One region of the Bacillus sp. M5A3_1b genome, then DNA from elsewhere that is predicted to be linked to it. Evidence: riboswitches for the same ligand, from Rfam matches in the RefSeq annotation. Region 1 holds a riboswitch; each other region holds the start of a gene.

Evidence for each region. A riboswitch is a leader RNA that binds a small molecule or an ion and turns the genes downstream of it on or off. The one in region 1 is predicted to bind thiamine pyrophosphate.
Region 2: linked by a shared signal. The riboswitch ahead of ACLBWW_RS05700 (energy-coupled thiamine transporter ThiT) and the one ahead of ACLBWW_RS25155 (MTH1187 family thiamine-binding protein) in region 1 are both predicted to bind thiamine pyrophosphate.
Region 3: linked by a shared signal. The riboswitch ahead of tenA (thiaminase II) and the one ahead of ACLBWW_RS25155 (MTH1187 family thiamine-binding protein) in region 1 are both predicted to bind thiamine pyrophosphate.

The regions. Positions count from the first base shown of each region.
Region 1 is NZ_JBKEZY010000012.1:104,428-106,699, reverse strand. It holds gene ACLBWW_RS25160 (ABC transporter permease) at 1-686, opposite strand, end outside; gene ACLBWW_RS25155 (MTH1187 family thiamine-binding protein) at 658-978, opposite strand; TPP riboswitch at 1,079-1,180, opposite strand; gene ACLBWW_RS25150 (methyl-accepting chemotaxis protein) at 1,242-2,272, opposite strand, start outside.
Region 2 is NZ_JBKEZY010000001.1:1,066,144-1,068,415, reverse strand. It holds gene ACLBWW_RS05705 (sensor histidine kinase) at 1-340, shown strand, start outside; gene ACLBWW_RS05700 (energy-coupled thiamine transporter ThiT) at 546-1,220, opposite strand; TPP riboswitch at 1,306-1,407, opposite strand; gene ACLBWW_RS05695 (FeoA family protein) at 1,602-1,829, shown strand; gene feoB (ferrous iron transport protein B) at 1,826-2,272, shown strand, end outside.
Region 3 is NZ_JBKEZY010000007.1:289,922-292,193, forward strand. It holds gene ACLBWW_RS21210 (ABC transporter ATP-binding protein) at 1-359, opposite strand, end outside; gene tenA (thiaminase II) at 328-1,023, opposite strand; TPP riboswitch at 1,106-1,208, opposite strand; TPP riboswitch at 1,269-1,380, opposite strand; gene ACLBWW_RS21220 (SH3 domain-containing protein) at 1,650-2,272, shown strand, end outside.

The DNA.
Region 1 (2,272 bases):
ACAATAATTGCTGCCACACCAAATACTCGGGCTGTTAAAAAGGATTTTGTAGCCCTTGTAAGCATAACTCCTAATCCTTCACTTGCACCGAGCCATTCCCCAATAATTGCTCCCATTACGCTATATGTAACTGCAATTTTTAAACCTGAGAAAAAGTATGGCAACACTGCTGGAAACTTTACTTTCTGGTAAACTTGCCATTTCGTTGCCTTCATCGTTTGCAACAACTTCAACATATTTTTATCTACCGTTTGAAAACCTTCTAAAATGCTAAGCGCAATCGGGAAGAAACAAACGAGTATTACTACCATTACTTTCGGTAGCATTCCATATCCAAACCAAATAATAAATAACGGTGCAAGTACAACGATTGGAATCGTTTGCGAAATAACAAGCAACGGATTTATTAAAATACGAAATAAAGGGATAACATCCATAATAATTGCAATACTTGTCCCAATTAAAATCGCAAAAAACAGTCCAATTAGAACCTCTTGTAACGTTTGCATCGTATTCGGTAATAGTAAATCTTTCATTCCAATTAATTCTTGAACAATGGCAGAAGGCTTCGGTAAAATCCACGGTTCAATTTTAAATAATGAAACAGATCCTTCCCATATCGCTATGAGAAGGATAAGCCAAATTGTTGTAATTGTTTTAGATTGCTTCTGGTTTTGCATATTCATCACGGTACTTCCAAACCTTTTCATCTATCGTTACACCAGTACTTGGACGATAATGGATTTTAATAGAAGTAATCACTTCTTCTGCTCCAGCATCCACACAAGCTTGTTGCGCACGTTTAATGATATCAAGAAGTACATCTAATTCTCCTTCCAGCGTTGTTTCCATTGCCCCTACTTCATAACGAACTCCCGATTGTTGTACAACTTCAATTGCTTTATCAACAACAGAATACACATCTTTGTTCTTCGCTTGTGGTACTACTGAAAATGAAATTGTAACTTGTTGTGACATAGTAAAATCCCCCTTATAAAATGAAATATTAAAACAAGAAAAGGCTTTCCTACTGCGTAGGAAAGCCTTGTATGCAAGTTATTATAGAATAACATATGCTACATCACTTTAAGTAACTCCCTACGCTGGCATTATCCAGATCAGGTTGAGGGTCGATGTTTGTTTACATCCTCTCAGCCAATTGGCTCCCCGGTCCTTAATTCGTTTTCATTGTAGCATGATTTATTTTATTGAACAAACAAAAGCACGTATAATCATTTCATTTAACTTTTGAATTCCCCTATTAACTCTTGTAACTCCTGTGAAAGCCAGCTTAAAGAACTAGCTAATTCAGCAATATCTTGTACAGACATTTCCTGCTCTTTCATACTTTCTTCAATATTATTACTACTATTTGCATACGTATTTGCAATAAGTGATAGTTCATTTACAACACGAACAATATTTTGGCTATTTTGCAATATATCACTTGAATTGCTAGAAACAACTCTAACTTGATTTGTAACAGATTGTGCTGATTTTGAAATTTTTTCAAAGAAAGCACCACTACTTTCAACAAGTTTTATTCCAGATTCTACTTCTTTTGAAGCTTTTTGCATTGAAACAACAGCTTCTTCCGTTTCAACTTGTGTTTCCCCTATTAATTTCGCTATATCTTTTGCTGATGCTTCCGTCTGCTCTGCTAATTTACGCACTTCATCAGCAACAACAGCAAATCCCTTTCCGGTTGCCTCAGCACGTGAAGCTTCAATAGAAGCATTTAAAGCTAGGGAATTAGTTTGATTTGAAATACCTGTAATTACATTTACAATATCACTAATTTCTTTTGATCTTGTTTCCAAAGAATGGATGATAGAAGATAAATCTTGTACTGCATTTTGTATTATGTTCATTTGATTAATCGCCTGCTCAATAACACCATTTCCTTTTACTGAATGATACTTTGTACCTTCAGACTCTTTCGCTATTTGTTCTGCAGCATTCGTTATCTCTTCCATCTTATCTTCCATTTCATATACAGCGCCTAAATACTGTGGTGCTGCAGTTTCTTGTAACCGAGCTCCAGCTCTTAACTCAACCATAGAACTTACGATTTCTTTAACTGCCATGCTATTCTCTTTCGTACTCACTGACAATTCTTGTGAAGATGAGGAAACCTGTTCTGCTGTCTGCTTCACTTTATCTATAATTCCTTTAAACTTCTCGATGGTATTATTAAAATACGCATTAATAATACCAATATCATCTGGTCTTTCCTCTAATTTAATACTTAAATCACCTTCACCGACTTTGC
Region 2 (2,272 bases), on a different contig from region 1:
CGCAAATCAAGGACGGATTGAACAAGTGATCGTGAACTTCATTACGAATGCCATACGTTATACACCAAATAAAGAAGATATTATCATTTCTACAATAGATGAGAAGGATCGTATAAAAGTGTGTATTGAAAATAAAGGCACTCACATTGAAGAAGAGCAATTAGATAAAATTTGGGATCGTTTTTATCGCGTGGATGCAGCTCGCCAGCGTTCACAAGGTGGAACTGGGCTTGGTCTAGCTATTTCTAAAAATATTTTAGAATTACACGAAGCTGAATATGGGGCAGAAAATACAAAAGATGGTGTATTATTTTACTTCTATTTACCGAAAAAAGCGTAGACAATGTAATCTACGCTTTTTTAATTTATTTTCATATTATCTTTACCTAATCTTTATTTTTAAGCGATATAATCTGGTTAGAAAATGAGGTTATGTAAGGAGTCGATGAACCGTGCATAGCAATTGGCTAAGTATAATGGTATTTATTTTCTTTTGTGTATTTATTGTATTTTTAATTGATATTACGATATGAAAAAAAGAGCGCTCATGAAGCGCTCTTTTTCTTCGAATTCAGTTGATAAGCATTGATGCTTTTGAATAAACGTGGTGAAGTGATAAATAAAAAGATAAGTAAAACGGTACATAGAATATAGGAACCAATCATTGTGCTACCGTTAAATATTAAAGAATATAGAACTGCTGATTGGCCTTTCGGTGCATATTGTCCCCAGAAAATAATACCGGCAATAAAGTGACAGAAGTAGCGAGCAAAGCTACCAACAAATGTGGCAACAATAATGTAACCAATAACTTTCTTTCCTTCGTTTTGTTTTTGTGAAGGTTTGTCTTTACGGCTACTTAAATTGGATTGTTCTAAGCTATTTACATTGGATGTTAAAAGTGCTTTTTGAATTGGTCGATAGAATAAACCAGCAAATCCAATGAATGCGAAAGCAACGAAGTATTCAATTAGTACTTGAATTGGTGTGACGATAATGGCATCGCCTACGACAATTTGTAATAATCCCCAAATTAAGCCTCCTAAGAAAGCCATTTTGAAGCCCCAGCGATATGCGATAATAAAAATAGGAATCATAGCGAATGAGATGGAACCACCTGTTGCTGATATTTTGATTGAAAGTGGTAAAATGTCGATGACCAGGGCGAAGGCTGCAAGAATTGCAGATTCGATCATCGCTTGTAAATTGGTGTTACGCATGTTGTCTCCCCCTAAATCCAAGTTGTACAAAAAAGAATAGATATCATAGGAGGATACGAAATACGTAAATAAAAAGAGGTATGTATTTCGGACGTTTGCACAATCCCTGCGTTAGCATTAACTAACAGGTTCGAAGGGTCGGAACGAAGTGTTCCCTCTCAGCGGCATGGCTCCCCCAGTGATAACGAGATTCTTTATTTGCTATTGTTTATTGTAAGCGAAATGGATGAGAATGGCAAACGAATACAGTATGACAATGATTGAAATAGAATTGTAGCGAAATATTAATAAATGTGAAGCAAAAGGGTATAGTACAAGAGAAATAGAGTGTGCTATAATTTTTTTGAAAATAATTATCATTCTCTTCTGAGGGGGAAGGTTATGAGCTTAGTAGATATTAAAATCGGTGAGAAAGTGTTAGTAAAAAGCGTTCAGTCTTTAGATCATTTACTAAAGAGAAGATTGGCTGCTTTCGGTCTTTCTGAAGGAAGTGAACTTCGCATGAAGCAGAAAGCGATGTTCAAAGGTCCTTGTACATTGGAGTGTCGTGGACAGTTAATTAGTATTCGTCATTGTGACGCGAAAATGATAAAGGTGGAATTAGCGTGAATAAGGTAGCTTTGCTAGGGAATCCGAATACAGGGAAGACATCATTATTTAATGCACTTACTGGTTCTTATGAATACGTAGGAAACTGGAGCGGTGTAACAGTAGAAAAGAAGGTTGGTAAATTAAAAGATAAGCAAGGGACATTAATTGATTTACCAGGTGTTTATGATTTGAATCCAGTTTCGCGTGATGAAGGTGTCGTTACAAATTTTCTACTAACAGACGAATTTCATCATATGTTAAATATAGTGGATTCTTCGCAATTCGAGAGAAATATGCATTTAACGTTGCAATTACTTGAGTTTGGAAAGCCGGTTTCAATCGGATTAAATATGGTCGATGTGGCAAAGCAACGAGGCATTGTAATTAATGTAAAACGATTATCACAGTTATTAGGTGTAACAGTCGTTCCTGTCGTTGCAAGAAGCGGAAAAGGTTGTGAA
Region 3 (2,272 bases), on a different contig from region 1:
TGTAAGCCAAATTTATGTAACAGTTCCTTTGCCTTTATTTGTGCTTCTTTCTTCTGTACACCTTGGCACTCTAGCGGTAGGGCAGCATTCTCAATAATCGTTCTCCATGGCAGGAGCATATCTTTTTGGGGCATATACCCTACAGGATGGCTCTTTATTTCTGTCAGCTCTATCTGTCCCGTACTTGCTTCTTCTAAACCTGTAATAAGGCGAAATAGAGTACTTTTGCCGCATCCACTCGGTCCAATAATACTTACAAACTCTTTATCTTGTATAGAAGCATTTAATTCATTGATGATTGGTTTCTCATCATAATGAAAAGAAACATTATGAAACTGTAGTATGTTCTTGCTCCTCAAATCCCCACATCTCCTTACGATAGGACATATCCCAGAATAAATATTCAAATCGACTGGAATATAGGAATATCTCCTCTAATCGATCTAGCTCTTTGTCAGACTTTCCAACTGCCATTTCATTTAATAAATCTATTAACCAAATACAAAGGCTACCGTATTCTTCTGAACTATATCCTTGAATCCACTCACCAAAGAACTCATGATCTCTTGCTCCAGGAATATCGTTTAAACGCTTTCCAATTTCCCAGTAACTCCACATACATGGAAGAAGTGCTGCTATTAATTCCGCAAGTGTGCCATTTTGAGATACAGACATCATGTAATTTGTATAGGCTAAATTTTTAGCAGATGGTTTTGCAGATTCTATCTCCTCTATAGAAATACCAAGTCTTTTTGCATATTGTTTATGGATCGTCATTTCTCCATTTAATATGCCATCAATTTGTTCAGCAAATTTCCCCATTACTTGTGGATTCGTTGCTTTTACAACACCAATCGCATATAGCTTTGCATAATCTAACAAATATAAATAATCTTGAATAATATAATACTGAAACTTATCTTTTTCTAATGTGCCATCTCCCATACCTACTACAAACGGATGATTATGACTCATCTCCCAAACTGGTTGTACAGTTTCTAATAATCTATCGCAAAATTTCATTTCGCTATCCCCTTTCAATTTATATATCTAAATAAAAAACCACTTCTAAATAAGAAGTGGTTACAGCAAATAAAATTATAATTTATTCGTTGTTCCACTTCCCTTCGCTAGTATTACCTAGATCAGGTCTGTAAGGGTTAAGGATTATTCCTCTCTCAGCACAACAAGCACCCCTAGTGGTTTCAATATGAAATTTTCAAACAAAAAAGCCCCGTTTCTATACGCAAAGAAACGGGGACTCATTATTAGTGTCCGAATTGCTTCCCTACGCTAGCATAATCTAGATCAGGTAATGAAAAGGATCAAAGGCTTACGGCCTACTCTCAGCTGGCAACACCAGCTCTCCTAGCAAACTATGAAATTAACACTGTCAGTATAACATCGTAATAAGACATCATCAACTGTTTTAATTTTCCCAATTGTCAACGAAATAACAAAACTATATAATACTTATATTCTATGTTAGAAATTATTATCCTAATTAATTGGATAAAAAGGAATTATTATCCTCGAAAAATTTATTTTTATATTGATTTCATATTACATTTATGTGAATACACCCACTATATTATATCTTTATACTATAATAAAATTACAACTATACAACTAGAGGAGGTCTCTATTATATGAATATGAAAGCTACTGCTTTAACAGCAACTACTGTCGCAATTGCCTCTTTACTTCCTTCTATGGGAGAAACAAATGTACAAACAGCCAACGCTGAACAATTATCTAATGTGAAAACTGGATATGTCAAAGTCGATCAAGTAGCCTTACATACAAAAGATAACGCAAATAGCTCTTCAATTGATACAATTCGCTTTAATACGAAAGTGAACATACTTGAAACAACTAATGGCTGGTATAAAGTATCTGTTAATAATAAAGTAGGTTACGTACAAAAAGATGCTATTCTACTAAAAAACAAACTTCAATCTAATAATCAGTACATCGTTAATGCCAATGCATTAAACGTTCGTTCTGAACCTAATTTAGAATCTTCAATTTTAGATGTATTACCAAATGGGAAATTCGTTACCATTCAAGAAGAACAAGGCGAGTGGTATAAAATTTTACATAATGGCAAAACAGGTTACGTACAAAAAGCATTCGTATCTAATGGTTCACAGCCTTTAGTAAAAGGCATCACAGTTCAAAATAATACGAAATACACAGTTGCAACACCTAAACTTAATGTACGTGGCAACGCTAGTACAAGTAGTGCACTACTTGGTTCATTACAAAATGG